One region of the Rhodoferax sp. LB1P47 genome, then DNA from elsewhere that is predicted to be linked to it. Evidence: predicted binding sites of a transcription regulator. Region 1 holds the regulator's gene; each other region holds the start of a gene.
What was found. The regulator sigma-54, encoded in region 1, starts transcription at its own class of promoters, with help from an activator protein. The targets are predictions, from matches to a motif close to TGGCANGNAANCTGCTTT.

Region 1 (10,594 bases):
ATGCCGATGTGCTCTGGCTGGCCACCGAGCTGGTGCGGGTGGGCGTGGACGAAGTGGGCTTGTCGGACACCACCGGCATGGCCAACCCGGCGCAGGTGCGGCGCTTGTTCCTGGCGCTGCGGGCCGAGATCGGCAGCAAGGCCGGGGCCGCCCACATGCACAACACGCGCGGCCTGGGCCTGGCCAACTGTCTGGCTGCGTATGAGGCCGGTGTGCGCACTTTTGATGCGTCGCTGGGTGGTCTGGGCGGCTGTCCGTATGCGCCCGGTGCGTCGGGCAATGTGGTCACCGAAGACCTGGTCTTCATGTTCGAGGCGATGGGCATTGCCACCGGGATTGATCTCGAAAAACTATTCAAAGCCCGCGCCCCTTTGCAAGCCGGTCTGCCCGGCGAAGCAATCTACGGCATGACCCCCGAGGCCGGGTTGCCCAAAAATTTCACCCAAGGATTCCCGAATGTCTGAGACCAACACCTTGCCCTACGCCCACATCCGCGTGGTCGAATTTACCCACATGGTGATGGGCCCCACCTGCGGCCTGGTGCTGGGCGACCTGGGGGCCGAGGTGATCAAGGTCGAACCCATCGGCCACGGCCGCGAGGGCGACAGCACCCGGCAACTGCTGGGCTCGGGTGCGGGATTCTTCGCCCTGTTCAACCGCAACAAAAAAAGCCTGGCGCTGGACCTGCAAACCCCCGAGGGCAAAGAGGCGGTGTTGCGCCTCATCGCCACCGCCGACATCGTCAGCGAGAACTTCAAGCCCGGCACGATGGCCAAGCTGGGTCTGGACTACGCCACGCTCAAAAAGCTAAACCCGCGCCTCATCTACGTCAGCCACAAAGGCTTTTTGCCCGGCCCCTACGACCACCGCACCGCGCTGGACGAGGTGGTGCAGATGATGGGCGGCCTGGCCTATATGACCGGCCGCCCCGGCGACCCGCTGCGCGCGGGCACCAGCGTGAACGACATCATGGGCGGCATGTTCGGCGCGATTGGCGCGATGGCGGCACTCGCCCAGCGCGAGAAAACTGGCCTGGGTCAGGAGGTGCAAAGCGCCTTGTTCGAGAACAACGCCTTTCTGGTGGCCCAGCACATGCTGCAATACGCCGTAACCGGCCAGCCCGCCGCGCCCATGCCCGCCCGTATTTCGCCCTGGGGCATTTACGACGTGTTCAGCGTGCAAGACGGGGTACAGATCTTTCTGGCCGTGGTCAGCAACACGGCGTGGAAGGTGTTTTGCGAAGCCTTTGCCCTGGCTGATTTGCAACACGACGTGCGTCTGGCTAGCAACAACGACCGGGTGCGCGCCCGCGAATGGATGATGCCGCTGCTGCGCGAGCGCATGGCCGCCTTCAGCGCCGCCCATATCGCCGAGGTGTTCGAGCGCCACGCGCTGCCCTTTGCCCCCATCACCCGCCCGCACGACCTGCTGGACGACCCGCACCTGCAAGCCACCGGCGGCCTAGCCCCCATGACCCTGCCCGACGGTCGCGCCACCCACACCGTGCTGCTGCCGCTGACGCTGGACGGCCAGCGCCCCGGCCTGCGGCTAGACCCGCCGCGCCTGGGCGAGCACAGCGCCGAGCTGCTGGGCGAGCTGGGCTATGGCGAGGCCGAGATTGCGCAGCTGATGCTATTGAATGGGTAGCCTGGTGGGGTCAGATCCCCATTGCGCACACGGATCGTGAAAGTCGCAAAAGTGCTCGTGCCCGCAATGGGGATCTGACCCCTCCGGGCGGTTTTCCGTGACGGGTGGTTGTGCTTTAGCGTGCTATAAAATATATAGCTATTGCTGTTTGTACAGCATGCGCTAGAGCCGTATTTTTTATAAATTTTCAACCGATGGCCCAACTCAAGCAACTGGAAACTTTTGTCGCCGTGGCCGCCCGGGGCAGTCTGACCGCCGCAGCCCTAGCCGAGGGCGTTGCCCCGGCCATCATCGGGCGGCGGCTGGACGCGTTGGAGCAGCGGCTGGGCGTGAAGCTGTTGCTGCGCACCACCCGGCGCATCAGCCTCACAAACGAGGGCAGCGCGTTTCTGGACGACTGCCAGCGCGTGCTGGCCGACCTGGCGAATGCCGAGGCCAGCGTGTCGGCGGGGGGCGTGCAGGCCAGCGGCCACCTGCGTATCACCGCGCCTGCTGGCTTTGGCCGCCGCCACGTGGCCCCGCTGGTGCCGTGGTTTCGCGAGCAGCACCCGGATGTCAGCGTGACCCTGAACCTGAGCGACCGGGTGGTGGACCTGGGCGGCGAGGGCTTTGACTGCGCGGTGCGGGTGGGGGATTTGCCCGATTCGTCCCTGGTCAGCGTGCGGCTGGCCGACAACCGCCGTCTGTGCGTGGCCACCCCGGCTTTTTTAAAGCGGCATGGCACGCCGCAGCAGCCCGGCGATTTGGTCAAATTTGACTGTCTGGCCCTGTCCAGCGAGGCCTCGCAAACCCGGGGCTGGGCGTTTACCGTGCCGGGCGGCCCCGAGGTGTTCTACGCCAAGCCCAGCGGCCCGCTGAACTGCTCCGACGGCCAGGTGCTGCACGACTGGTGTCTGGCGGGCTACGGCATTGCCTGGCGCAGCACCTGGGAGGTAGAGGCCGAGATCGCCAGCGGCCAACTGGTGTCGGTGCTGGACGCGTTTGCCGCGCCGCCCAACGGCATCTACGCGGTGTTCCCGCAGCGCAAACACCTGCCACTGCGGCTGCGGCTGTGGATTGATTTTTTGAAGCAGCACTACGGTCGGGCGGGGTTCTGGGCCGCAGCGGACGTAAAAAAACCCGGCTAACCGGGTTTTTTAGAGCGGGCAGGGGCTTAGCCCTTCAGGCATTCGCTCATGAACTTCTTGCGTTCGTCGCCTTTTTTGCCGGTAGCGTCTTTGTTGCAGGTGGTCATCTTGCTTTGCTGGGCGGTCTTGCCGTCGGCAGCTGCTGGGGCTTCGGCCTTGGCGCTCAGGCAGGTTTTCATGAAGGCCTTGCGCTCGTCGCCTTTTTGGCCTTTGGCTTCGGCGTTGCAGGTGGCCATTTTGGACTGCTGGGCGGTTTTGGGCTTGTCTTCGGCGTGGGCCATGCCCAGCGAGAAAGCCATGCCCAGGGCAGCGATCAGAGGTAAGAGACGTTTCATGCAAGCTCCAAAAGAAGGATGGGGGGTTGTAATCCTGTGTACAGCGTCCTGCTGCACCGAAGGATTGCACCCTATAACGGCGCATCCCGCAAGCCGGATGACGGCCCCCGTAAAATCGCCGAATGCTCTCAGTCAAACATGAATTGCTCGCGGCGCTGGCCGTCGGGCTGGAAAAAATAGCCCCCGGCGCCGCTGCCAAAGCCGCGTTCGAGTCCCCCAAAGTGGCGGCCCACGGCGATTTCGCCTGCACCGCCGCCATGCAGCTGGCCAAGCCGCTCAAGCTGAACCCGCGCCAACTGGGTGAAAACCTGCGCGCGGCCCTGCTGGAGCAGCCCGCCTTTGAGAAGTGGGTTGAGGCCATCGACATCGCCGGACCGGGCTTCATCAACATCAAACTCAAACCCGCTGCCAAGCAGGAAATCGTGCGCGAAGTGCTGGCCGCCGGGGCCCGCTTCGGCGTGCAGCCCAGCAACGGCCAGCGCATCCTGGTGGAGTTTGTTTCGGCCAACCCCACCGGCCCGCTGCACGTAGGCCACGGCCGCCAGGCGGCTTTGGGCGACGCGATCTGCAACCTGTACGCCACCCAGGGCTGGGACGTGTACCGCGAGTTTTATTACAACGACGCAGGCGTGCAGATCGGCACCCTGGCCACCAGCACGCAACTGCGCGCCCAAGGTTTTAAGCCGGGCGATACCTGCTGGCCCACCGATCCCGACAACCCGGTTAGCAAGAATTTCTACAACGGTGAGTACATCGCCGACATTGCCAACGACTTCTTGGCCCAAAAGTCTGTCAAAGCCGACGACCGTGAAGTCACCGCCTCCGGGGACATAGCTGACTTGAACTCGATCCGTGAATTTGCCGTGGCCTATCTGCGCCGCGAGCAGGATCTGGATTTGCAGGCCTTCCAGGTGAAGTTCGACAATTTCTACCTCGAAACCAGTCTGTACACCAGCGGACGGGTCGATGCCACCGTGCAGTTGCTGCAAGACGCAGGCAAGACCTATGAGCAAGACGGCGCGCTGTGGCTGCAGTCCACCGACTACGGTGACGACAAAAACCGTGTGATGCGCAAGACCGACGGCAGCTACACCTACTTTGTGCCGGATGTGGCCTACCACATCGCCAAATGGCAGCGCGGCTTCACCAAGGTGGTCAACATCCAGGGCACCGACCACCACGGCACCATCGCCCGCGTGCGCGCCGGTTTGCAGGCCGCCAACGTGGGCATTCCACTGGGCTACCCCGACTACGTGCTGCACACGATGGTGCGGGTGGTCAAGGGCGGTGAAGAGGTCAAGATCAGCAAGCGCGCTGGCAGCTACGTCACCCTGCGTGACGTGATCGACTGGACCAGCAAAGATGCCGTGCGCTTTTTCCTGCTGAGCCGCAAGCCCGATACCGAATACACCTTCGACATCGACCTGGCGCTGGCCAAGAACAACGACAACCCGGTCTACTACGTGCAGTACGCCCATGCCCGCATCTGCAAAATGCTGCGCGACTGGGCTGGCGATGTGGCCAGCCTGCAAGGCGTGGACCTGTCCAGCCTGCTGGTGCCGCAGGCCCAAACCCTGATGCTGCAACTGGCCAAGTATCCCGAAATGTTGACCAGTGCGACCGAAACCTTCGCCCCGCACGACGTGACCTTCTACCTGCGCGAACTGGCCGCCAACCTGCATAGCTACTACGACGCAGAGCGCGTGCTGGTGGACGACGAAGTGCTCAAACGGGCCCGCCTGGCCCTGGTCGCCGCATGCGCCCAGGTACTACACAATGGTTTGGCGGTGCTCGGGGTGAGTGCCCCTGAAAAAATGTAATTGAGCGTATGAAAAAACAAAAGCAAACCGGCGGCACCATCATCGGCTTCATCGTCGGGGTGGTGGTGGGCCTGGGGTCGGCGCTGGCGGTGGCGGTGTACGTCACCAAAGTGCCGGTGCCCTTCATGAACGGAAAAACCCAGGCCAACAGCGCCGACCACGACGCGGCCGAAAGCCAGAAGAACAAAGACTGGGACCCCAATACCCCGCTGCATGGCAAAAACCCGGTGCGCCCCGTGGCCCCCGCGCCGATCGCCATGCCCGAGGCAGCGCCCGAGCCGGAACCCCTGGTGGTGGCCCCCGCGCCCCTGCCCGCGACCCCTCCGGCGTCGGCGGCCTCCAAGCCGCTCACCCCCAAACCCGAGCCCAAGCCCGCCACCAGCGCCGACCCCTTGGGCGATTTGGCCAAAGCCAAGGCCAAGGCCACCCCCACCACGGCCCCGGTGCTGGCCCCTACCGCCGAGCCTTTCGAGTACTTTGTGCAGGCCGGAGCCTTTCGCAGCACCGAAGACGCCGAAGCCCAGCGTGCCAAGCTGGCCATGATGGGTATGGAGGCACGGGTGACCGAGCGCGAACAGGCGGGCCGCACGGTCTACCGCGTCCGCATGGGGCCGTACGCCAAGCGTGACGATGCCGAGCGCGCCAAAGACAAGCTGGAAAACGCCGGAGGCGACACCACCCTGGTGCGCGTGCAGCGTTGATGCTGTGGTGCTGAACTTTTTGCCTCAAGCCCCCCTCTGACCCCCCACAAGGAGTGATTTGCAATGAAACGTCGTGAGTTTTCGCTGACCTCAGCCAGTGTGCTGACCGGATCGGCCCTGGCTATTTCGCCCATCGGCAGCGCATTCGCCCAGGGCAAACCGCCCGTGGCGGGCACCGACTACCTGGTGCTGGACAAGCCTGCGCCCACCGAAGCCCCGGCGGGCAAGGTGGAGGTGATCGAGTTCTTCTGGTATGCCTGCTCGCATTGCTTTGCGTTTGAGCCTGCGCTGTCCGCCTGGCTCAAGAAGCTGCCCAAGAACGTGGCTTTCCGTCGCGTGCCGGTGGTGTTCCAGGACAGTTTCATCCCGCCGCAAAAGCTCTACTACACGCTGGAGGCGATGGGCCAGCTAGAGGCGCTGCACAGCAAAGTGTTCAATGCCATCCATGTTGAGCGCCAAAAGCTCGACAAAGACAATCTGGTGATCGACTGGGCCGCCAAGCAGGGCCTGGACAAAGCCAAGTTCGTGGAAACCTACAACTCGTTCTCGGTGACCACCAAGGTGCGTAAAGCCGCGCAATTGCAGCAGGCCTACAACGTGGCCGGTGTGCCGGCAATGGGTGTGGCCGGACGTTTCTACACCGACGGCACGCAAGCCCAGTCGATGGAGCGCGGCCTGACGATCGTGGACTACTTGGTGGCACAGCAGAAAACCTGAAGTCGCCGGTTGCTGCTGAACCGAGGCCCGCTTTTGCGGGCTTTTTTCTGGGCGAATCAAATCGACCACGGCACGACCGGTACAATCATTTGCAAGATTCGTGCCTCTATGAAAAAAGCCTACCCCACCCTCCTATTCTTGCTGCTGTGCGCCTGTGCGGGCGGTTCTGCCTGGGCTGAAAAAGCCGATCGCCTCAAGCCCATGAACATCGAATCCGATGCCATGCGCTACGACGATCTGAAGCAAACCAATGTGTTCACCGGCCGCGTGGTGATGAGCAAGGGCAGTATCGTCATCCGGGGCGGGCGGGTGGATGTGCGCCAGGATGCCGAGGGCAACCAGACCGGCATCGTGACCGCCGAGCCCGGCAAGCTGGCCTACTTCAAGCAAAAGCGCGACGGTGTGGATGAATACATCGAAGGCGAGGGCGAAACCATCCTCTACAACAGCAAGCTGGACAACGTGCGTTTCATCAAGCGTGCCGTGATGCGCCGCTTGCTGGGTAGCAAGGTCAACGACGAAGTCACCGGCGGGGTCATCGTGTATGACAACACCACCGACGTATTTACCGTAGACAACGGCAACTCCGCCAACGACCCTGGCGGCCAGAACGGCCGGGTTCGTGCCATGTTGACCCCCAAGGTGACGGCCCCAGCCGCTGCTGCCAGCGCCACCAGCCCCGCGCTGCGCTCCAGTACCACGCTAGAGGGCGCGCAGAAGTGAGCGGCCCGGTTGCCGTGGCAGAAAGCCGCCTGGAAGCCCGCCATCTGCAAAAAGCCTACGGCAGCCGTAAAGTCGTCAAAGACGTGACCCTGGCGGTCAAAAAAGGCGAAGTGGTCGGGCTGCTGGGCCCCAACGGCGCAGGTAAAACCACCTCGTTCTACATGATTGTGGGCCTGGTGCGGGCCGATGGCGGCAGCATTTCCATCGACGGCCAGCCGGTTGAGCACATGCCGATCCACCGCCGTTCGCGCCTGGGCCTGAGCTATTTGCCGCAAGAGGCCTCGATTTTCCGCAAGCTCACGGTGGAAGAAAACGTGCGCGCCGTGCTGGAGCTGCAACACGACGAGCAGGGCAAGTCGCTGACCAAACCGGTGATCGAAGCCCGCCTCACCGCCTTGCTGGAAGACCTGCGGGTCGAACACCTGCGCGACTCCTCGGCGATGGCCCTGTCCGGGGGCGAGCGCCGCCGGGTCGAGATTGCCCGCGCCCTGGCCACCCAGCCGCGCTTCATCCTGCTGGACGAACCGTTTGCCGGTATCGACCCGATTGCGGTGATCGAGATCCAGCGCATCATCGGCTTCCTGAAGTCGCGCGGCATTGGTGTGTTGATCACCGACCACAACGTGCGCGAAACCCTGGGTATTTGCGACCACGCCTACATCATCAGCGACGGCAACGTGCTGGCCGAAGGTACGCCGTCCGAGATCGTCGACAACGCCGATGTGCGGCGCGTCTACCTCGGCGAGCACTTCCGTATGTGATCGCACGATGAAGCAAGGCCTCTCCCTACGCGTTTCCCAGCACCTGGCGCTCACGCCCCAGTTACAACAGTCCATCCGTCTTTTGCAGCTGTCCACCCTGGAACTCAGCCAGGAAGTGGACCAGATGCTGGACGATAACCCGTTTCTGGAGCGCAACCTGGACGACGCGCCGCGCGAAGAGTTTGGTTTGGCCCAGTCCGACACCCCCGTCAGCGCGGGTGACCGCGAAACCGAGTCTGCTCCTACTTCTGTAGCTGAATACGCAGGTGAATCCAGCGCTGAAGCCTCAAATGACTCTGAAACCCCACTCACCGGTGGCGACGACACCAGCTGGGACGGCGACGGCAGCTCTGAGATCAGGCCCGACGACAGCGAGTGGGGCGGCGACGCACCCGCCCGCCACAACAACCTGGGCGAAGAAGGCGAGGCCGATGCCACCGAGCTGGCCCGCAACCAGGAGTCGCTGACCAGCTTTCTGCACCGCCAGGCCTTGGCGTTGCGCCTGGGCGAGGTGGACCAGGCGGCGCTGCGCTTTTTGATCGAATCGCTGAACGACGACGGCTACCTGGAAGACGACCTGGCCACCCTGGCCCAAGGCCTGTCGGGTGGCGACTCGGAAGCGCAGGAGGAACTGGTACACCGCTTCACCGTCGCTCTGGGCCTGTTGCAAAGCCTGGAACCGCCGGGGGTGGGGGCAACCCATCTGGGCGAATGCCTGCTGCTGCAACTCAAGGCTTTGAAGGCCACCCTGGGCGACGACCCGGTGCGCAAAACCGCGCTGCGCATCTGCCGCCAGCCGATGGACCTGCTGGCCCGGCGCGATGTGAAGCGCCTGTGCCAGCTGTGCCACGCCAGTGATGCCGACATCAAAGCCGCGATTGCCATGATTGCCCGGCTGGAGCCCAAGCCCGGCCGCCGCTTTGTGGACGTGGAGCGCAACATCGTGGTGCCCGACGTGATTGTTGCCAAAGTGGGGCGTGGCGCCAATACCAAGTTTCGGGTGGCGCTGAACCCCGAGGTGATGCCGCGCTTGCGGGTGCACGACATCTATGCCAACGCGCTGCGCCTGCACAAGGGCGGTGGTAAGGACTCCTCGAACAACGCCGCACTCCAGCAGCGCCTGCAAGAAGCCCGCTGGTTCATCAAGAACATCCAGCAGCGCTTCGACACCATCCTGCGGGTCAGCAACGCCATCGTGGAGCGGCAAAAGAACTTCTTCAGCCACGGTGCGCTGGCCATGCGCCCGCTGGTGCTGCGCGAGATTGCCGACGAGCTGGGCCTGCACGAATCCACCATCAGCCGCGTCACCACCGCCAAGTACATGGCCACGCCGTACGGCACGTTTGAGCTGAAATACTTCTTCGGCTCGTCGCTCGGCACCGAGACCGGCGGCAACGCCTCCAGTACGGCGGTGCGCGCTCTGATCAAGCAGTTCGTCGCCTCCGAAGATCTGAAAAAACCGTTGAGCGACAGCCAGTTGTCGGACATGCTGAAAGAGCAAGGCATTGAATGCGCCCGCCGCACGGTCGCCAAATACCGCGAAGCCCTGCGGATTGCGCCGACGAATTTGCGCAAGGCGCTGTAACGGGCATCCGATCGGCGTGTGCTGTGCCAGCGCCAAAGCGCTCCTGGCGCCCCCTATGGGATACTCCACGCCTCCCAGCGGACCCGCTCCGCGTCCCACTTTGGCACCGATCCCATGAACCAACTCCAATTATTTTTACCCTGCGCCGCTGGCGTGGAAGAGCTGCTGGCCGAAGAGGTACACGCAATTACGGGCTTGCAGGGCGAGGATTTGCGCTCGCACCGGGGTGGCGTGCTGGTGCGCTCGTCGTGGCGCGACGCGATGCGGCTCAATTTGCACAGCCGCCTGGCGCAGCGGGTGCTGATCGAACTGTCCAGCACGCCCTACCGCACGGAGCAAGACCTGTACGAGGCGGCGAGCAACGTGGCCTGGGAGATTTGGTTCACGCCCAGCCAGAGCTTCAAGGTGGAAGTCACTGCGCAGCACAGCCCGCTGACCTCGCTGAACTTTGCTGCCCTGAAGGTCAAGGACGCGGTGGCCGACCGCTTCCGTTTTAAGACCGGCGTACGCCCCGATGTGAACGTGCAGTGGCCCGATGCCCGCATCTACCTGCACCTGACCACCGAGCACGCCACCATCTACATCGACACCTCGGGCGACGCGCTGTTCAAACGCGGCTGGCGCGAAGACAAGGGCGATGCCCCGCTGAAAGAAACCCTGGCCGCCGCCATGATTGCCGCCAGCGGCTGGGACGGCACCACGCCCTTCTACGACCCCTGCTGCGGCAGCGGCACCATTGCCATCGAGGCCGCGCAGATCGCCTGCAACATCGCCCCGGGCAGCCTGCGCCGCTTTGGTTTCGAGAAACTGCTGCCGTTCCAGCCCCATGTGTGGTCGGCCATCCAAGACCAGGCGGCCGAGGCCGAGCACGAGCCGGAGACGCAGATTTTTGGCAGCGATGTGGCCCACCGCATGGTCGATTTCGCCACCCGCAACGCCGAGCGCGCGGGGGTCACGGGCGTGGTCGAATTCCGGGGTGGCGATGCCTTGCAGCGTATGCCCCCAGCGCCATCCGGCGTGATGCTGCTGAACCCACCCTACGGCGAGCGGATCGAAGTGGCCGGTGTGGCCGGGCGGCGTGAGGCGGCGCAGACCGAAGACGGCGGCAGCGATTTCTTTCCCCAGTTGGCCACCCACTGGAAGCGCAACTACGCTGGCTGGACGGGCTGGGTGCTCAC
Region 2 (10,594 bases), on a different contig from region 1:
GAGTTCCGACGGGAGAACCTGCAACGCCTGGAAAGACCCAGCGGGTAAAAATTCAGAGGGAAATGGGCTGTTGGCGCTGGTTGAATCTGCACGTGAAGCTACACAAATTATAGCTGCCCGCACAATCTCCTCCCAACCATGCCACGTCGGCAGCCGTATCGCCTGGTCTTCACCCATCACCAGATAGAGCTGCGCCACGGTTTCTTCGGCTTGCAGTTCGTGCAAAGTGTCGATGGTGTAGGTGGGGCCACTGCGGTCAATCTCGCGCGGATCCACCACCACGCCGGGGATGTCGCCAAAGGCCAACTGGGCCATCGCCAGCCGGTCAGCGGCCGGGCTGAGCGTGCGGCTTTTGTGCCAAGCATGGCCTGTAGGGAACACGTACAGCGCATCCAACTGCAACTGCGCCAGGGCGGTACGCACCAACGCTACGTGCATCCAGTGCGGCGGATCAAACGCGCCGCCGAATACGCCAATCCGGCGCAAAGGCAGTTTTAAATCCATGCACGGGCAACCAGAAACTCGCGGGTCAATGCGTCCTCCGCAGAGCCTGCTTCTGGCTGCTGCTGGTACGACCAACTGGCCAGCGGCGGCATCGACAGCAGAATGGATTCGGTGCGCCCGCCCGATTGCAATCCGAAGTGCGTACCCCGGTCCCAGACCAGGTTGAATTCCACATAACGGCCGCGCCGGTAGAGCTGAAAAGCCCGCTCGCGCTCGCCGTAGGGCGTGTCCTGGCGGCGCTGCAAAATCGGCACGTAGGCCTCCAGAAATGCCGACCCCACGGCCTGCACCATTGCCAAACTGCCCTCGGTGCCCAACTCGGAAAAATCATCAAAAAACACGCCACCAATGCCGCGCGGCTCCTGCCGGTGCTTGAGGTAGAAATATTCGTCGCACCACTGCTTGAAGCGCGGGTATTTATCGTCCCCAAACGGGGCCAGGGCACTGTGGCAGGTGCGGTGGAAATGCACTGCATCTTCTTCAAAACCGTAAATAGGCGTCAGGTCCATGCCGCCGCCGAACCAGCAGACCGGCGCACCGCCTTCGGGCGTGGCAACGATCATGCGCACATTCATGTGTACCGTGGGCGCATACGGGTTGCGCGGATGGAACACCAGCGACACGCCCATAGCCTCAAACGGCGCACCCGCCAATTGCGGCCGGTGCTGGGTGGCGCTGGGCGGCAGCTGCGGTCCGCGTACATGCGAAAAGCCGCAACCCGCACGCTCCAGCACTGCACCGCTTTCCAGAATCTGGGTAATGCCCTGCCCTTGCAGCTTCTCGCCCGGTGGCTTTTCCCACGCGTCGCTCAAGAAGCTGCCGCCGTCCAACGCCGCCATGCGGCTGGTGATACTGGATTGCAGGCCCAGCAAATAGGCCCGCATCACGTCAGCAGCGCTCAACTTTTGATGGCCTTGTAGCCAATATCGCGGCGGTACTGCATGCCGTCGAACTGGATGCCACGGGTGACTTCGTAGGCATGCTGCTGCGCCAGCTTGACGTTGTCGGCCAGCACGGTTACGCACAGTACCCGCCCACCCGAGGTGGAGACGACATCGCCATTTTTTACCGTACCCGCGTGGAACACCACTGCATCGTCGGCATTTTTAGGCAGCCCTGTGATGGCATCGCCCTTGCGCGGGGTCATGGGGTAGCCGTGCGCGGCCAGCACCACGCCCAGGGCAATGCGGCGGTCCCAATCCAAGGTCACTTGGTCTAGTTTTCCGTGCGGTCCTGGCTCGGTGGCGGCCCACAACACCTCGAACAGGTCGGATTTCAACCGCATCATCAGCGGCTGGGTTTCGGGGTCGCCCAGGCGGCAGTTGAATTCCAGCGTCTTGGGCTTGCCCTTGGCATCAATCATCAGGCCGGCGTACAAAAAGCCGGTGTAGGTGATGCCGTCTTTTTCCATGCCCTTGATGGTGGGCAGAATAATTTCGCGCATGGCACGCGCATGCACATCGGCCGTGACCACCGGCGCGGGGGAATAGGCACCCATGCCACCGGTGTTAGGCCCACAGTCACCGTCGAGCAGGCGCTTGTGGTCCTGGCTGGTGGCCAGGGGAATCACATTTTTGCCATCACACATGACGATGAAGCTGGCCTCTTCACCTGCCAAAAACTCTTCAATGACGACGCGCGCGCCACCTTCGTTGTGGCTCACACCCAGGGTGTTGTCCAGCAGCATGAAGTCTATGGCCTCGTGGGCTTCGGCCAGCGTTTGTGCCACCACCACACCCTTGCCAGCGGCCAGGCCATCGGCTTTGACGACGATGGGCGCCCCCATCTTCTCCACATAAGCATGGGCCGCCACAGGATCGGTAAAAGTGTCGAATTCGGCCGTGGGAATCGCATGCCGCTGCATGAATGCCTTGGAAAACGCTTTCGAGCTTTCCAGTTGCGCAGCCGCCTTGGTGGCACCAAAAATCCGCATGCCGTGGGCACGGAATTCATCCACCACACCCGCTGCCAGCGGGCCTTCGGGGCCCACCACGGTCAGCGCAATGCCTTCGGTCTGGGCCCATTGGCGCAACGCTTGCACATCGGTAATGGGAATGTTGATGAACTGGTCGTCCAAAGCCGTGCCGCCGTTGCCGGGGGCCACGTAGACCTGGCTCACGCGGGCCGAGGTGTTCAGTTTCCAGGCGAGGGCATGTTCGCGGCCACCGCCGCCAATCACTAATATTTTCATAATCCAGCGTTGTGAAAGACTTCTTGGACATCGTCCAGGTCTTCGAGCACATCCAATAGTTTTTGCATTCTTTCGGCATCTATGCCGCTAAGGTCGATGGTGTTGTCGGCGCGCATGGTCACTTCGGCCAGGTCCGCTTTAAAGCCTGCGGCTTCCAGCGCCAGTTTGATTTTTTCAAAGTCGGCGTAGGCGGTCAGTACCTCAATGGCACCGTCATCAAGGGTAATGACATCTTCGGCACCGGCTTCCAGGGCCACTTCCATGAGCTTATCTTCGTCGGCACCGGGGGCAAAAATGAGCTGCCCGCAGTGCTTGAACTGGAACGCCACCGAGCCTTCGGTGCCCATGTTGCCGCCGTATTTACTGAATGCGTGGCGCACTTCGGCCACGGTGCGCACGCGGTTGTCGGTCATGGTGTCCACGATGATGGCTGCGCCGCCGATGCCGTAGCCTTCGTAGCGAATTTCCTCGTAGCTCACGCCTTCCAGCGTGCCGGTGGCTTTTTCGATGTTGCGCTTCACCGTATCGGCGGCCAGATTGGCGGCCTTGGCTTTTTCCACCGCCAGGCGCAGGCGCGGGTTGATGCTCAGGTCACCACCACCCAGTCGCGCGGCCACCATGATCTCGCGGATCACGCGGGTCCAGATCTTGCCCCGCTTCTCATCCTGGCGGCCCTTGCGGTGCTGAATATTCGCCCATTTACTGTGACCAGCCACAAAAATTCCTTGTCAATTGATTTACTCTAAGGCCAGATTTTACTTACCCAGAATTTACGCAAATCCTCTGTGCGCCTGTAAGGCGACACAGACGAAGCCGCGTAAGGGCTACTACCATTTCTTGTCAGGACTCTCGCCATGGCCGAACCCATCTTAATCGCCAAAAATGCCACCACCACCTGCGAGCTGCTCCCTGCGTTGGCCAACCGCCACGGTCTGATTACCGGGGCCACCGGCACTGGCAAAACCGTCACGCTGCAAACTCTGGCCGAAAACTTCTCCAAGATCGGTGTGCCGGTGTTCATGGCCGATGTCAAAGGCGACCTCACCGGCATCAGCCAGGCCGGCCGCATCGGCGACAAGCTGGCCGGCATTTTGAAAGAGCGCGGCATCGAGCAACCCAAATCCCTGGCCTGCCCCACCACCCTGTGGGATGTATTTGGCGAGCAAGGCCACCCGGTGCGGGCCACCGTGTCCGACATGGGCCCGCTGCTGCTGGGCCGCATGCTGAACCTGAACGACACCCAGGGCGGCGTGCTCAACATGGTGTTCAAGATTGCCGACGACCACGGCCTGCTGCTGCTGGACCTGAAAGACCTGCGCGCCATGCTCCAGTACGTAGGCGACAACAGCAGCGAATTCACCACCCAGTACGGCAATGTGTCGGCCGCCAGCGTGGGGGCCATCCAGCGCGGCCTGCTGCAAATTGAATCGCAGGGCGGCGACAAGTTCTTTGGTGAGCCGATGCTCAACATCAGCGACTTCATGCAGACCGTGGACGGCCAAGGTGTCATCAACATCCTGACCGCCGACAAGCTGATGAACGCCCCCCGCCTGTACGCCACCTTTTTGCTGTGGATGCTGTCCGAACTATTCGAGCAGCTCCCCGAAATCGGCGACCCCGAGCAGCCCAAACTGGTGTTCTTCTTCGACGAAGCGCATCTGCTGTTCAAGGACGCGCCCGCCGCCCTGGTGGAGCGCATCGAACTGGTGGTGCGGCTGGTGCGCTCCAAGGGCGTGGGCGTGTACTTTGTGACGCAAAACCCGCTGGACATTCCCGACACGGTGCTAGCCCAGCTGGGCAACCGGGTGCAGCACGCTCTGCGCGCCTTCACCCCGCGTGACCAAAAAGCCGTTAAGGCTACGGCGCAAACCATGCGGCAAAAGCCCGGGCTGGACATCGAAGCCGCCATCACCGAGCTGGCCGTGGGCGAGGCGCTGGTCAGCCTGCTAGACGAAAAAGGCCGCCCCAGCATCACCGAACGCGTGTTCGTGCTGCCGCCCGGCAGCCAGCTCGGCCCTATCACCCCGGCGCAGCGCCAATCGTTGATCGCCAACTCGCTGGTGGCCGGCGTGTACGAGAAACTGCTAGACCGCGAATCCGCCTTTGAAAAACTCAAGGGCCGGACTGAGACCACCGCCGCCAACGCCTCGGCACCCGCGCAAGCACCCACCCTGCCCGGCATGGCCCCACCCGCTACGGCGCAAGGTGGTGGCCTGATGGGCGGGCTGAACGACATTCTGTTTGGCACCACCGGCCCACGCGGCGGCAAGCGCGACGGCCTGGCCCAGACCATGATGAAGTCCGCCGTGCGCACAATGGGCACCAAAGTGGGGCAAGAAATTTTGCGCGGCGTGCTGGGCGGTATCTTTGGCGGCAGGCGCTAAAAGCGGGGGCTTGGGCACATAGCCTCGCCCCGCACCCGGTTACTTCTTCACAAACGTGCGGATCGCCTCTTTGCCCACGGCTGCGTCATCGGTAAAGAAGCCGTCGATCCCCGCCTGCAAAAAGGTCTGTATCTCGGTGACGCTGTCGCCACGCAGGGTGATGTCGGTGATCGGGGCCTTCTTCAAGCTGGTGGGCAAAAAGTTGTTTTCTGGCCGCAGGGTGTAGATGTGCACCGCCAAACCGGCTGCCTTGGCATTACCCACCAATGCCGTTGGCAACCCCAAATTGCCGCTCACCAGCGGAATCACCATGTCTTTGCTCGGCCCAATGGCGTTGGCGTAGGTGGCCACCTCCTTCAGACCTGCCGGGGTAATCACGTCCGCATAGCTGCGGGTTTCGCCCGCACCCGCCGCCACAAAGTCATACGGGCGGCCACTGGACGACAGCAGTTGCACGATGCGCGCCGTGGTCATGGTGCGCATCTCTTTCAGGTTGGACACCTCGAATGACTGGATGAACACCGGTGCCTCTTTCGAGTTCCAGCCATTCGCCACCAGCACATCCACCAGGCGCTTCTCCAGCGGCAAACCAATCGACTTGAAGTAAGTGGGGTGCTTGGTTTCGGGGTAGATGCCAATCGTGCGGCCTGTCTCGATCGACTTGGACTTGGCCAGGTCAATGACCTCCTGAAAGGTGGGCACCTGGAACTGGCCGTTGTAGGCCACGTTGGCCGGGCGGATGGCCGGAATACGCTCGCGGGCACGCAGGGTTTTCAACTCGACCAGCGTCAGGTCTTCGGTAAACCAGCCGGTAATGGCGTTGCCGTCAATCGTTTTGGTGGTTTTGCGGGATGCGAACTCGGGACGGTCCACGATGTCGGTGGTGGCCTCGCGTACCGAGCCATCGGTGTTCAAAATAGCAATCGCGTTCTCGTGGCGGGCCACCAGCACGCCGTCCTTGGTGCTGACCAGATCGGGTTCGATGATGTTGGCACCGTCTTCAATCGCCTGGGTGTAAGACGCAATGGTGTGCTCGGGGCGCAATGCGGGTGCGCCACGGTGGCCGATCAACGTCGGCACCGGTGGCCACTCGGCGGGCGCATCGTTGGTGCTGCCACAGGCCGTCAGGGCCATGCCAGAGACAAGGCCGACTGCGGCAAGCTGGAGATAGGTTGTATTTTTCACGGTGACTCTCTTTTGCCCATGCGCGGGCCGTGCGCTGCGGGATATCCGCCGCGTCAGCGCCAATGTAGGGCGGCGCAATGAAGGTTTTTTGACACACCTCCCATTCGCACTTATTCACCGCCGACTCGGCATGCAAAATGCATAGCGTGTACCCAACTTGTTGCATTCTTTGAGGATCCACTTTATGCCCGCTGATATCGCCACTGGCCCATTGGCTCCCGCGCAGACCAGCCACATCCGCCTCACCTCCCACTCCAGCGGCTACGGCGCACTACCCATCCGCTGGGCCGCCGCCAGCGCCGCCGAGCGCGGCCCGGTGGTCGGCACTACCACCAAGCGCGCCCACCGCAACGTCATCGGCACGCACAGCGGCAGCTACAGCATCTACCGTGCGCTGGCCGTAGCCTCGGGTGGCCTGTCGCCGCAGCACAGGGCCGACCTGACCAACACCATGCCCACCGACATCATCGGCCCCTACCCGCAGTGGAGCGAGCCGGGCCGCATCGTGGCCATGGACCCCTGGGGTGCCACGGTAGCCGAGGTGTTTGCAGGGGAGCTGGCAGCGGGTTACGACATCCGCCCGACCATCGCCGTGACCCAAGCCCATGTGATCCTGCCCGAGGTGATCGAGGCGCTGCAATCCGGCCGTCTGGTGGCCGATGGCAAATTCCTCACCGCCGGTGGCGCGGCGATGGTCACCAAGGTGGCAGTGGAGCCGGTGTGGTTTCTGCCCGAAGTGGCCAAGCGCTTTGGCTGCTCCGAGGCCGATCTGCGCCGCGTGCTGTTTGAGGAAACCGGTGGCATGTACCCCGAACTGGTCACCCGCAGTGACCTGGAAGTGTTTTTACCGCCCATCGGTGGCTTGACGGCCTACATCTTTGGCAACCCCCGCGATCTGGCCAACCCCGAGGTCGAACTCACTGCCCGCGTGCACGACGAGTGCAACGGCTCGGACGTGTTCGGCTCCGACATCTGCACCTGCCGCCCGTATCTGACGCACGCCATCGAAGAATGCATCCAGGGCGCGCAGCGCGGTGGCGTGGGCCTGGTGAGCTACTTTCGCAAGGAAGGCCGGGCTTTAGGCGAAGTGACCAAATTTTTGGTCTACAACGCCCGCAAGCGCCAGGTGGGCGGCGACACCGCCGACCAGTATTTCAACCGCACCGAATGCGTGGCCGGGGTGCAAGACATGCGCTTCCAGGAGCTGATGCCCGACGTGCTCAACTGGCTGGGCATCCGCAAAATCCACCGCCTGGTGTCGATGAGCAACATGAAATATGACGCCATCACCCGCGCCGGTATCGAGGTGGTGGAGCGCGTGAATATTCCCGAACACATGATCCCCGCCGATGCGCAGGTAGAAATGGACGCGAAAATGGCGGCGGGCTATTTCACCCCCGGCGCCGTGCCGGATGCCGAAGAACTCAAAAAGGCCAAAGGCCGCGAATTGACTAAATGACTACAAATTTAATAGCTACTAGCGCAGATGCAGTAAGCGCTAGCACCCTATTACGCTCTACAAAAACCGTGCGGGCGCGGGCCCAGGGCCTGTTGGCCCGTGCCCGGGCGGGCGACTCGGCCTACTTCAGCGTGGTGGATGCGGCGCTGGCCCCCACCGCACAGCTGGTGGCCGAGGTCACCCGCAAGAACTATCCCGACCTGGATATCCCGTACCACAGCCGCTGGCGGCATTTTGAGGCGGGCGGCGTGAACCGCATCGACCAAATGACCGAAGAGCTGGGCAAAGTGTCCGTGGCCAAGCGGGCTCGGGCGCAGATCGACCTGGCCATCGTCAGCGTGCTGCTCGACGCAGGCGCGGGCCCCGACTGGAGCTACACCGACCCGCGCACGGGGCAAAAACTTAGCCGCTCCGAAGGCCTGGGCGTAGCCAGCTTCAACGCCTTCACCAAGGGCTTGTTTTCCAGCAAGCCCACCCAGCCCTGCCAGGCCGATGCGCTGGGCCTACAAGCCCTTACCTCCCGCCAGTTGGGCGATGCCTTCCAGGTCGGCGTGGAGAACCCGCTGGTCGGGTTGGAAGGCCGCGCCGCCTTGCTGCGCCGACTGGGCGAGGTGGTTGCCGCCCAGCCCGAGGTGTTTGGCGGTGCGGGTGGCCTGTGCCGTCCGGGGCGCTTGTTTGACTACCTGGTGCCTACCGACGTCGAAGAACCCACGGTGGCGGCGCACGACATTCTTTCTACACTTTTAAGCACGCTAGCGCCCATCTGGCCTGCACAGAATGCTATTAAAACTGATGATGGAGCCGAGATCGCACTGGGCGACTGCTGGCAGCACAGCGCCGTGCCCGGCGAGGGTGCATCTGCGGGCTGGATGCCCTTCCACAAGCTGTCCCAGTGGCTCACCTACTCGCTGCTGGAGCCGCTGGAATGGGCCGATGTAACCGTTACCGGGCTGGACGCACTGACCGGCCTGCCGGAGTACCGCAACGGCGGCCTGCTGCTGGATGGTGGCGTGCTGGTGCTCAAAAACCCGGCGCTGGCCAGCCAGGTGCAAACCGCAGGTGATGAGTGCATCGTCGAATGGCGGGCCCTGACCGTCGCCCTGCTGGACGAACTGGCCCCACTGGTCCGCGCCGAGCTGGGCCTGACTGCTGCACAAATGCCCCTGGCCTGCGTGCTGGAAGGCGGCACCTGGGCTGCAGGCCGCGTACTGGCCCAGCGCTTGCGTGGTGGAACACCACCGCTAAACATCGCCAGCGATGGCACTGTTTTCTAATCCAAATCGAAGAAAAAATCATGAGCAACGTCCACCTGATCAACCACCCTTTGGTGCAACACAAGCTGACGCTGATGCGCCGCAAGGATGCCAGCACCAACACCTTCCGCCGCCTGCTCAATGAGCTGAGTTCGCTGATGGCCTACGAGGTCACCCGCGACATGCCGATGCAGGACGTAGAGATCGAAACCCCGCTGGAGACCATGACCGCCAAGGTGATTGACGGCAAGAAGCTGGTGTTTGTGTCCATCCTGCGGGCGGGCAACGGCATTTTGGAGGGCATGCTCAGCGTGGTGCCGGGCGCACGCGTCGGCCATGTGGGCCTGTACCGCGACCCCAAGACGCTTACGGCGGTGGAGTACTACTTCAAGATGCCCAAGGACATGCAAGAGCGCGACGTGGTGATCGTGGACCCCATGCTGGCCACCGGCAACTCGGCCATCGCGGCGGTGGAGCGGCTGAAGGAACTGAACCCAAAGTCGATCAAATTTGTGTGCCTACTGACCTGCCCCGAGGGCATTGCCGCCCTGCAAGCGGCGCACCCGGATGTGGCGATTTATACCGCCGCCATCGACCGCCAGCTCAACAGCCACGGCTACATCGTGCCGGGCTTAGGGGACGCGGGCGACCGTATTTTTGGAACACAATAAGCTTCTAGCGCTTATTACATATGCACCAGCAGCTATCTTAAATATAGTAGCTGGATGCCTGTGGGTCCTTGCCTTCGGCCACCAGGCCGCCGGTCGAATGCGTGTCGGCCACGCTGAGCCAACGCACGGCGTTGCGGCCGCCATGCTTGGCGGCGTAGAGGGCTTTGTCTACGGTATCCAGCAGCCGCGTCTCGCTGCACACCACGCCACCAGCACAGGTGGCAGCCCCTAGGCTGATGGTGATGTGCTGGGCCACCTGCGAGCGGGTGTGCTCCAGGTGCAGGGCAGCCACGGCCTGGCGCACTTTCTCGGCGACGCGGCTGGCCCCGGCCTGGTCGCAGGACGGCAGAATGATGATGAACTCTTCACCGCCATAGCGGGCAAACACGTCGGAGAGCCGGTTCAGCTGCGACTGCACCGCACCCACAATGGCTTGCAGCACCCGGTCGCCCGCCGGGTGGCCGTAGGTGTCGTTGAATTTTTTGAAATAGTCCACGTCCAGCATTACCAGCGACAGCGGGTTTTTTTGGCGCTGGGCACGGCTGAGTTCAATGCTCAGCTTCTGATCGAAGTATTTGCGGTTGTAGATGCCGGTGAGGCCGTCAATCACCGCCTCGCGCGAGAGCTTTTCTGACAGCGATTGCAGCACCCGCTCGCGCTTCACAAAGCTACTGGTGTCGGTGATCTGGAGCATCACCAAAAAATCGTCCGAGCCCGCGTTGTCGTAGCGTACCGGCACCAGCGTCAGCGACTGCGGCATGCGCTGCTGCGGGCCTTTGGATGCATCTTCGGGCCGTTGGTAGAGCGGCAATGGCGTGCGGTGCAGCACGTTAGACAACACCACCGGCAGCTTGTAGGTGAGCACGTTTTTCAGGGCGCTGATGAAGGACAACGCCAGGCCATTGGCAAACACCGACTCCAGCGTGCAACCCAGCGCAGCCTGCGCA
Region 3 (10,594 bases), on a different contig from region 1:
GGCCGGTGACCTTCACCTCGATGCGCTCCAGCGACGAATCGACATACCGGGCCGTGCCGGTGGAGCCGTTTTCTTCGCCCAGCACATGCCAGGGTTCCAGTGCGTTGCGCAGCGTCATCTCGATGCCACAGCTCTTCACGTCGCCGACCAGGGGGAAGCGGAACTCCAGGTGCGGCGCGAACCAGCTGCGGTCAAAGGCAAAGCCTGCGGCCACCATTTCGTCGATCACATCGTGGAAGTCCATCTGGATGAAGGTCGGCAGCATGAAGCGGTCGTGCAGCTCGGTGCCCCAGCGGGTGGCGGGCGCTTTGTACGGGTTGTCCCAAAAGCGGGCCACCAGGGCGCGCAGCAGCAGCTGTTGCGAGATGCTCATGCGGGCGTGCGGCGGCATTTCAAAGGCGCGCAGTTCCAGCAGGCCCAGGCGGCCGGTGGCGCTGTCGGGCGAGTACATCTTGTCGATGGAGAACTCGCTGCGGTGGGTGTTGCCGGTGGCATCGATCAGGATGTTGCGCAGCGTGCGGTCCACGATCCACGGCGGCATCTCCTGGCCGTATTTTTCGCGGTTCATGGCCACCTGTTCGATGGCGATTTCCAGCTCGTAGAGCTGGTCGTTGCGGGCTTCGTCCACGCGTGGCGACTGGCTGGTGGGGCCGACAAACATGCCGCTGAACAAATAGCTCAACGAGGGGTGGTTGTGCCAGTACAGCAGCATGCTGGTCAACAGCTCGGGCCTGCGCAGGAACGGGCTGTCCGCCGGCGTGGCGCCGCCCATCACAAAGTGGTTGCCGCCGCCGGTGCCGATGTGGCGGCCGTCGGTCATGAACTTCTCGGCGCTCAGGCGCGATTCGAATGCGGCCTCGTACAAAAATTCGGTGTTGGCCACCAGCTCGCCCCAGGTGGAGACGGGGTGCACGTTGACCTCGATGACGCCCGGGTCGGGGGTTACGGCCAGTAGCTTTAGGCGCGGGTCGCGTGGCGGTGGGTAACCTTCCAGGACCAGTTTCACGCCCAGTTGCTCGGCCGTGTTTTCAATCGCGGCCAGCAGCTCCAGGTAGTCTTCCAGCATCTCCAGCGGGGGCATGAAGATGTACAGCACGCCGGATTTTTCGCCCACGGCTTCGGCCTTGGGGCCGCTGGCGCGGCGCGGGTCGCGCACTTCCACGCACAGCGCGGTGCGGGTCAACCAGTGGGCCGATTCGTTCTTGCTGGGCACGCGGGTGGAGAAGCTGCTCGGTTCGGTTTGCAGCGGGCTGTGGGCGCTGGCCAGGGGCGGCACGGCGGTGTAGGCGCTGGCGACCTGGTCTTGCCGTTGGCGGGTGGCCTCGGGTGCGGGGTTGACACCGGCCTGGAAGGGCAGGGTGGCGCGTTCGGTCAGCGTGGGGATGCCGGTCGGACGAACCGGGCCGCCGACGGCCGTGGTGCTGGTGGTGAAACTGGCAGTGCGGGTCGATGGACGCTGCGCATAGCGGGCGTACATGCTGCTGGATTCGGGCAGCGGCTCGCGCGGGATGGATGGGTCTTGCTCCACCATGTAGGGAAAGTCGGCCTCGCTGACCCAGGGCAGTGAGTCGAGCGGCAGGCGCAGGCCCATCGGCGAGTCGCCGGGCATCAGGTACATGCGTTCGTCGCGCAAAAACCAGGGACCGGTGGTCCAAACGGGGCCGGCGACGCGGCTGGTATCAGCGGGTTTGACGGGCAGCACGTAGCCGATGACCGCATCCAGCTTTTGCTCGAACACCCGGCGCAGGCGGGCGCGCTCCATTTCGTCGCCAAGCTTGGAGTTGAACGGGTCCACATTCACCGGCAGGCGGCGTTCGCGCCACAGGTAGTACCAGGTGTCTTCATGGGCCGCCACTATGTATTTAGGCGTGACACCCAGGTTGGTGGCCAGCTTTTCGGTGAAGCGGCGGGCATCTTCGCTGGTGTAGCTAGAGGGCACGCGCTCATCGGCAAACAGGTCGGGGTTGCGCCACACGGGCTGGCCGTCGGTGCGCCAGAAGATGTTGAGTGCCCAGCGGGGCAGTTGTTCGCCGGGGTACCACTTGCCCTGGCCGTAATGCAGGAAGCCGCCTTTGCCGTATTGGTCGCGCAGCTTGTGCGTCAGGCCGGTGGCAAAACCGCGCTTGGTGGGGCCTAGGGCATCGGTATTCCATTCGGCAGCATCGCGGTCGCTCACGGCCACAAAGGTGGGCTCACCGCCCATCGTCAGGCGCACGTCGCCAGCCGCCAGTTTTTCATCCACCTTTTCGCCCAAGGCCAGGATGTCGGCCCATTGGTCGTCGGTGTAGGGTTTGGTGACGCGGGGGGATTCGTATAGGCGGGTGACCACCATGTGGTGGGCGAATTCGACTTCGGCTTCGTCCACGCCGCCTTCGATGGGCGCGGCGCTGGATGGCTGGGGGGTGCAGGCCAGCGGGATGTGGCCTTCGCCTGCGAACAGGCCCGAGGTGGCATCCAGGCCGACCCAGCCTGCGCCGGGCAGGAACACTTCGCACCAGGCGTGCAGGTCGGTGAAATCGACCGTGGTGCCGCTGGGCCCGTCCAGGGCTTTCACGTCGGGGGTCAACTGGATCAGGTAGCCGGATACAAAGCGCGCTGCCAAGCCGCAGTGGCGCAGCAGTTGCACCAGCAGCCAGCCGGAGTCGCGACAGGAGCCGCTGGCTTTCTCAAGCGTTTCTTCGGGCGTTTGCACGCCGGGTTCCATGCGGATCAGGTACTTGATATCGCCCTGGATTTGCTGGTTGATGGCGACCAGGAAGTCATTGGTGGGCTGGGTTTTCAGGTCTAGCTTGTCCAGGTAGGCCTGCACCAGCGGGGTGGCGGGCTCGGTGACCAGGTAGGGCGAGAGTTCTTCTTGCAGCGTGGGGCTGTACTTGAAGGGGAAGTTCTGCGCCTCGGGCTCTAAGAAGTAGTCGAAGGGGTTGTAGACCGCCATTTGGACGACCAGATCGACCGTGACCTTGAATTCGGTGGTTTTAGCGGGGAACACCAGGCGGGCCTGGTAGTTGGCAAACGGGTCTTGCTGCCAGTTCACAAAGTGGTCAGCGGGCTCGATCTTGAGCGAATAAGAGATGACGTTGCTGCGGCAGTGGGGGGCGGGACGTAAACGGATGACCTGTGGGCCGAGGTTGACCGGGCGGTCGTACTTGTAGTGCGTAACGTGGTTCAGTGCGGCATGGATGGACATGTGCGTGTCTCTTGGATGGCTTCAAAAGTAGATGGCTCCAGCAACGCCGGAACCTACACGCATACTAGCAAGTCCTGAGCCATTGACCGGCTTTGACCTGTTGCGATGGAGGTATGACCTTATGCAGAATCTGTGGCCTTCCGAGGACAAACGCGTGGCGCTGGTCGCTCCGGGTTTGCTGGGTTGGGCGATCGGTACGGCGCTGCAATTAGGGCAGGCGGGGTTGTGGATGGCTGCCACCTATGTGGGTTTTGTGCTGCTGGCGCTTATTCTGATTGCATACACTGCTATCAATAAAATTGCATTGCAACTGGCCGGCCGGTGGGGCGTGGGGCGCTGGCTGGTGGCCTTGCTGGGCGGCTTGCTGTTGGCCTTTGGGCTCTGCGGTCTGCGGGCGGTGGTTTTTGCGCACAGCGCTTTGGATGCCCATTTAGAGGGGCGCGACCTCACGCTGGTCGGAATTGTGGCGGCAATGCCACAACGTAATGAGGCCGGGTTGCGGTTTCGGTTCCAGGTGGAGTCGGCCCGGTTGGACGGCATGCCCACCACGGTGCCGCCGCTGGTCGATCTGGCCTGGTATGGCGGCCCCCAGGCTTACGGCTGGGGAGGCAGTGCCACGGCGGTGGAGCTGCAAGGCCTGCCCGCCGACCTGCGGGCCGGCGAGCGCTGGCAGATGACGGTGCGCCTCAAGGCCCCGCACGGTGCGCGCAATCCGCATGGTTTTGACTACGAGCTGTGGCTCTGGGAGCAGGGCGTGCAAGCCACCGGCAGCGTGCGCGCCGGGCCCAAGGATGTGCCGCCGCAGCGCTTGGCCGCTACTTGGCGGCACCCGGTAGAGCGCGCCCGGCATGCGGTGCGCGACCGCATCTACCAGCATGTGGCCGACCGGCAGCAGGCCGGGGTGATTGCCGCGCTGGTGGTGGGCGACCAGGCCGCTATTGAGCGCAGCGACTGGGAGCTGTATCGGGTGGCAGGTGTGGGGCATCTTGTCAGTATCTCGGGGCTGCACGTCACCATGTTTGCCTGGCTTGCGTCTGCCGCCGTGGGCTGGTTGTGGCGGCGCAGCGATGTGTTGGGCGGGCGTGCGGGCGAGGCTTGGCCGGTGCCCCAGGTGGCGTTGCTGGGCGGCGTGCTGCTGGCCACGCTGTATGCGGTGTTCAGCGGCTGGGGCGTGCCCTCACAGCGGACCATTTGGATGCTGGCCACCGTGGGCGTTCTGCGGGTGGGCGGGCGACAGTGGCCCTGGCCTTCGGTGTGGCTGCTGGCCTGCGCCGTGGTGCTTGTGGTGGACCCGTATGCCTTGATGCAGGCGGGGTTTTGGTTGAGCTTTGTGGCGGTGGGGGTGTTGTTTGCTATGGATTCAGGAGCTACTGGCGCAATTAAAATAAGCGCTAGAGCACGATTTGGCTCTATGTTTCGTACGCAATGGAGCATCACCCTGGCGCTGGCCCCATTGACGCTGCTGCTGTTCCAGCAGGTGTCGGTGGTGGGGCTGTTGGCCAATCTGCTGGCGATTCCGTGGGTGACGCTGGTGGTGACACCGCTGTGCATGCTGGGCATCTTGCTGCCGCCGCTGTGGTCGGCGGCGGCGCTGGCGATTGGCGCACTGGGTGGGCTGTTGCAGGTGCTGGTGCAGTGGCCGTTTGCTACTTTTTCTGTAGCTGCTCCCGCCCTTTGGATGGGCGTGGTTGGCATATTGGGTGGTGGTTTGCTGGTGCTGCGCCTGCCCTGGGGCTGGCGGGCAATGGGGGTGCCGCTGCTGCTGCCGGTGCTGCTGTGGCAAACGCCGCGCCCGTCTAGCGGGCATTTCGAACTGCTGGCCGCCGATATCGGCCAGGGCAACGCCGTGCTGGTGCGCACCGCTGGGCACACCCTGCTGTACGACAGCGGCCCGCGTTGGGGGCTAGACAGCGATGCCGGCCAGCGGGTGCTGGTGCCGCTGCTGCGGGCGATGGGCGAGACGCTGGATACCCTGCTGGTCAGCCACCGCGATAGCGACCATAGCGGCGGTGCGGCCGCGCTGCTGGCCACCCAGCCGCAGGCTACGCTGCTGAGTTCTATGGAAGCCGGGCATCCGCTGCAACAGCTGCGCCCGGTGCAGCGCTGTGTGGCGGGCCAAAGCTGGACCTGGGACGGCGTGCAGTTCCAGGTGCTGCATCCACAGACCGCCGACTACGATATTCCACAAAAACCCAATGCCCTGAGCTGTGTGTTGCGCGTCTCTAACGGCTTTTACACGGCGTTACTTGTAGCCGATATTGAGCAGCCGCAAGAGGCCCGCCTGCTCGCCCGCCAGGTGCCGCTGCGGGCCGACGTGTTGCTGGTGCCGCACCACGGCAGCAAGACCTCCAGCAGCCCGGCGTTTCTCGATGCGGTGCAGCCGCGCTTTGCGCTGGTCCAGGCGGGCTACCGCAACCGTTTTGGCCACCCTGCGCCACCGGTGCTGGCGCGCTACCAGGCGCGCGGCATCCAGGTGGTGGACAGCAGCCATTGCGGTGCGGCCACCTGGCAATCTCACCGGCCCACCCAGGTACGCTGCGACCGCCAGACCGATCCCCGCTACTGGCAGCACCAGCCGCCATGAGAGGGCCCTGTAAACACGGCTACGATGGATGCCGTGGGATGCAGATGTGGCAATTGAATAGCTGGCACGCTCCACCGAACGCTTGTTTTTGCACCAACCTGGCGCGCTACTTGCTATTGCTTTGTTATCAGGAGATGGACCCAACTATGCAAAAATTTGACGAGATGTACACAGGGCTGCCGTATGAGTTTTTCTCAGATGGCAAGCAGATCCGGGACCATTACAAAATCTACGATGCCTGGCTCGCCAAGCAACCCGGCGACATGATGGCCAAGCGGCGCGAAGAGGCTGAAATGATCTTCCGCCGCGTCGGCATCACCTTTGCCGTGTACGGCGCCAAAGACGAAGACGGCTCGGGCACCGAGCGCCTGATTCCCTTCGACCTGATCCCCCGCATCATCCCCGCGCAAGAGTGGGGCAGCATGGAAAAAGGCCTGGTGCAACGCGTCACCGCCCTGAACCGCTTTTTGCACGATGTCTACCACGACCAAGAGATTCTGAAGGCGGGCATCATCCCTAGCGAGCAGATCATGCACAACGCCCAGTTCCGCCCCGAGATGGTCGGCGTGGACCTGCCGAACCAGATTTACTCGCACATCTCCGGCGTGGACATCGTGCGTGCCCCCGATGCCCAGGGCAAGGGCGAGTACTACGTGCTGGAAGACAACCTGCGCGTGCCCAGCGGCGTGAGCTACATGCTGGAAGACCGCAAGATGATGATGCGGCTGTTCCCCGACCTGTTCAACCGCCACCGCGTGGCCCCGGTGGCGCACTACCCCGACCTGCTGCTGGAAACCCTGCGCGACTCCGCCCCCGGCGGCACCTCCGACCCCACGGTGGTGGTGCTGACCCCCGGTATGTACAACAGCGCCTACTTCGAGCACGCGTTTTTAGCCCAGCAAATGGGGGTCGAACTGGTCGAAGGCCAAGACCTGTTTGTCAAAGACAAGTTTTGCTACATGCGTACCACACGCGGTCCCAAGCGCGTAGACGTGATCTACCGCCGTGTGGACGACGACTACCTCGACCCGCAGGTTTTCCGCCCCACCTCCACCCTGGGCTGCGACGGCCTGATGGCGGCGTACCGCGCAGGCAACGTATCTATCTGCAACGGTGTGGGCACTGGCGTGGCCGACGACAAGTCGATCTACCCCTACGTGCCCAAGATGATTGAGTTCTACCTGGGCGAAAAACCGATTCTGAACAACGTGCCCACCTTCATGTGCCGCAACCCGGAAGACCTGAAGTACACCCTGGCCAACCTCAAAGACCTGGTAGTGAAAGAGGTGCACGGCGCAGGCGGCTACGGCATGCTGGTCGGCCCGGCCTCCACCAAGGCCGAGATCGAGGAATTCCGCGCGGCGCTGCTGGCCAACCCCAGCGGCTACATCGCCCAGCCCACGCTGAGTTTGTCGAGCTGCCCGACGTTTGTGGAGAGCGGCATTGCGCCGCGCCACATTGACCTGCGGCCCTACGTGCTGTCGGCAAAAACCGTGCAAATGGTGCCCGGCGGCCTGACCCGCGTGGCCCTGAAAGAAGGCTCGCTGGTGGTGAATTCATCACAAGGCGGCGGCACCAAGGACACCTGGATTCTGGAGGACGATGCCGTCCCCGCCAGTGTGCCCACCGCCACGCAAACCCAGACCCAGGCATAAGGACCCACACCATGCTGTCACGCACCGCCGACCATCTTTTCTGGATGTCCCGCTATACAGAACGTGCCGAGAATACGGCCCGCATGTTGGACATCAACTACCAAACCGCACTCTTGCCGCAGTCGGCTGCCGTCGCCCAGGTGGGCCTGCAAGGCCTGTTGTCGATCAGCGAACTGCTCCAGCCCTACCTGGCCAAGCACGGTGAAATCACCTCCAAAGCGGTGATGGAGTTCATGGTCAAGGACGAAGAAAATCCCTCAAGCATCATCTCTTGCCTGCGCGCCGCCCGTGAAAACGCCCGTGCCGTGCGCGGCACGCTGACCACCGAAGTCTGGGAAACCCTCAACACCACCTGGCTGGATGTGAACCGCATGCTCAAGGCGGGCGAGTTCGAGGCCGATCCGGCGCAGTTCTTTGAGTGGGTCAAGTTCCGCTCGCACCTGTCGCGCGGTGTCACGCTGGGCACCATGCTGCAAGACGAGGCCTTCCACTTCACCCGCCTGGGTACCTTTTTGGAGCGCGCCGACAACACTGCGCGCTTGGTGGATGTGAAGTTTCACGCCGTGCAAAGCGACTTTTTTGGTGCCGCCAGCGAGAAGGACCAAGAGTACGACTTCTACCACTGGAGCGCGATTTTGCGCAGCGTCTCGGGCTTTGAGGTGTACCGCAAGGTCTACCGCGACGTGATCAAACCCGAGCGCGTGGCCGAGTTGCTGATTCTGCGTGCCGACATGCCGCGCTCGTTGCATGGCAGTCTGAACGAGGTGTTGAGCAACCTGTCCTTGGTGTCTAGCGATCCGCACAGCGAAACCCTGCGCCGCGCGGGCAAGCTGCGCGCCGACCTGCAGTTCGCCCGCATCGACGAAATCTTGGCCACCGGTCTGCACGCTTTTTTGACGCAGTTTCTAGACCGTGTGAACGAGCTGGGCGCACACATCAGCCGCGAATTTTTGGTGCCAACGCCCCATTGACGTGCGGTAGTCCGGTTTTGGGTTCTGTCGGTACTACCACCGCCGCGCCTGCCAGTGAGAACTTGGTTCTGACTGGCAGGCGCGGTTTTTTTGCTAGGACTTACGCAAGCCCCTCTGTGTGCCCGACGGGCGACACAGGGACGCTGCGTATGTCCTGTTCGTTCTCCAAGAGGCGTTGCATGCGTTGTTTCCTTGAGTTTTAAGCCGATCCAGTTTTTTACCCGCTGGCTGGGGCGGCTGAGTGTGGGGCGCAAGCTCACGCTGATTTATTTGCTCGACCTGACCGCCGTCATCTACGTGTCGAGCATCCTGATCCACGAGAAATTCCAGTCGATTGATTTCACCCGCAAAGAAATCATCGGTACGGCCTACAGCGCGGCCGTACGCGACGTGCTCATGCCGTCCTTTTTGCCACTGCACCAAACTGGGGCATTGCAGCCCTCGCTGGCCCCGCTGCAACTGGATGTTGTGCGCGCCCGCTATGACGATGTTTTGCAAACCACCACAGCCAGCCAGGCGTTTGTAGAGCGCTGGCAGCGCGTCCATGCCGCAACCGGACCGGTCGAACGCCACAATGCCTTGAAACCCATGCTGCGCAGCGCCCGCGAGCTGCTGACCACCGTGGGCAACCAGTCCAACCTGATCCTGGACCCCGATCTGGACAGTTACTACGCCATGTCGCTGGTGGTGTTGCGTTTTCCCGAATTGCTAGAGGTGCTCAATGACACCGTGCGGATCCTGCCCAAAGCGCCATCACCGGTGGCGATTCCGCCGGGTGTGCAAGATCGGCGTACCGAACTCTTGATTTTGGCTGGGCGGCTGGATGCCGTCATTCTGGGCATCCGCTCCGACTACAGCCAGGCTTTTGCGGCGGGCAGCCCGGCACAGCACGCAGCACTGGCACCCAGCCGCTTGGCGTTGGAGCTTCGGCTGGGCGATTTCCTGGCTGCGGTGCAACGGCTGGCCGATGGCGATACCTATCCGCAAAATTTGGAGCCGCTCCAGCGGCATTACGACAACTCCTTGGTGGCGCTGACCGAGGCCTGGAGCCGCACCGCAACCGATTTGGACCGGCTGCTGCATGCACGGGTAGAGGCCCTTTTCAACCGCATGTGGCTGCATCTGGGCACGGCTTTGCTGCTGCTGACATGCATTCTGAGTCTGGTGTACGCCGTTGCCCGGCAGATTGCGCGACCTTTGACCAATCTGGCTGCGGTAGCCGACGCGGTGCGCCAGACCGGCGACTACCGCTTGCGTGCAGATTGGCATAGCCGGGATGAAATCGGCCAGCTGGTGACCGCATTTAACGGCATGCTGGCCCAGCTGGGCCAGCAGCGCTTGGCCGAGCAGGAAACTGCTGCACGCAGCCGTGCAGCCCAGGCGCAGCAGGCCCTGGTGGAGGCGATTCCGATTGCTTTGGTCGTCACCTCGGTGCCCGAGCATGACGTGCTGCACGCCAATGCCCCGGCACTGCCGTGGCTAGCCGGGCAAACCCGCGATCCCTGGCGCACCGGGCTGGAGCCCAGCGTGCGGGCGCGGTTTTTTCAACAGCTGGCGGACCAGGGCCAGGTGGATGAGTTTGAGGTGCGCTGGCTGGGCGGCCTGGAGCCTTCATGGGCGGTGCTGTCGGGTCGCAGGCTGCAATTCCAGGGACGCGATGCGGTGCTGACAGCATTTACGCCGATCAATGTGCTCAAAGGCATGGAGCGCCGTCTGGAGTTGTGGGCCAAAGTGTTCGAGGCATCCAGCGAAAGCATCATCATCATGGACGGCCAGCAGAAGATTCTGAGCGTCAACCGGGCGTTTTGCCGCAGCTCCTCCTACGACTTCTACGAGGTGATTGGTGAGCCGCTGAGCGTGTTGCTTGATGGCGCGCAGGCGGCCAGCGTAGGGCATAGCCTGGAGGCCTTATCCCAAGAGCGCGATGCCTGGCAGGGTGAGGTCAATTTTCGCAAGCGTTCGGGCGAAACCTATCCTGCATGGTTGATGATTTCGGCCGTGCGCGATGGCTCGCGCTTTGGTGCCGTATCGCAGTACATCGGCATCTCGGTCGATATCACCGACCGCAAGCGCACCGAGGCCCGGGTGCAGTTTTTAGCCCAGCACGATGTGCTGACCGAGTTGCCCAACCGGGCGCTGTGCGTGGTCCGGCTAGAAGCCGCGATGGAGGCCGCGCAGCGCAGCGGTGAGCAGGTGG

Region 2: the regulator sigma-54 is predicted to act here: its motif matches at 6,391-6,408, upstream of AC0969_RS05665 (GTP cyclohydrolase II).
Region 3: the regulator sigma-54 is predicted to act here: its motif matches at 3,252-3,269, upstream of AC0969_RS16190 (transglutaminase family protein).

Annotation. Positions count from the first base shown of each region.
Region 1 covers NZ_JBWMAU010000006.1:24,602-35,195, reverse strand. The annotation lists gene AC0969_RS09085 (hydroxymethylglutaryl-CoA lyase) at 1-464, shown strand, start outside; gene AC0969_RS09080 (CaiB/BaiF CoA transferase family protein) at 457-1,647, shown strand; gene AC0969_RS09075 (LysR family transcriptional regulator) at 1,842-2,774, shown strand; gene AC0969_RS09070 (PsiF family protein) at 2,801-3,109, opposite strand; gene argS (arginine--tRNA ligase) at 3,232-4,929, shown strand; gene AC0969_RS09060 (SPOR domain-containing protein) at 4,938-5,630, shown strand; gene AC0969_RS09055 (thiol:disulfide interchange protein DsbA/DsbL) at 5,694-6,347, shown strand; gene lptA (lipopolysaccharide transport periplasmic protein LptA) at 6,456-7,070, shown strand; gene lptB (LPS export ABC transporter ATP-binding protein) at 7,067-7,831, shown strand; gene AC0969_RS09040 (RNA polymerase factor sigma-54) at 7,839-9,416, shown strand; gene AC0969_RS09035 (THUMP domain-containing class I SAM-dependent RNA methyltransferase) at 9,531-10,594, shown strand, end outside.
Region 2 covers NZ_JBWMAU010000003.1:36,287-46,880, forward strand. The annotation lists gene nadD (nicotinate (nicotinamide) nucleotide adenylyltransferase) at 1-504, opposite strand, end outside; gene hemF (oxygen-dependent coproporphyrinogen oxidase) at 495-1,388, opposite strand; gene purD (phosphoribosylamine--glycine ligase) at 1,403-2,695, opposite strand; gene AC0969_RS05650 (YebC/PmpR family DNA-binding transcriptional regulator) at 2,692-3,411, opposite strand; gene AC0969_RS05655 (helicase HerA-like domain-containing protein) at 3,550-5,079, shown strand; gene AC0969_RS05660 (glycerophosphodiester phosphodiesterase) at 5,119-6,213, opposite strand; gene AC0969_RS05665 (GTP cyclohydrolase II) at 6,449-7,723, shown strand; gene AC0969_RS05670 (URC4/urg3 family protein) at 7,720-8,997, shown strand; gene upp (uracil phosphoribosyltransferase) at 9,018-9,647, shown strand; gene AC0969_RS05680 (diguanylate cyclase) at 9,685-10,594, opposite strand, start outside.
Region 3 covers NZ_JBWMAU010000016.1:27,143-37,736, forward strand. The annotation lists gene AC0969_RS16190 (transglutaminase family protein) at 1-3,187, opposite strand, end outside; gene AC0969_RS16195 (DNA internalization-related competence protein ComEC/Rec2) at 3,309-5,771, shown strand; gene AC0969_RS16200 (circularly permuted type 2 ATP-grasp protein) at 5,918-7,426, shown strand; gene AC0969_RS16205 (alpha-E domain-containing protein) at 7,438-8,397, shown strand; gene AC0969_RS16210 (bifunctional diguanylate cyclase/phosphodiesterase) at 8,590-10,594, shown strand, end outside.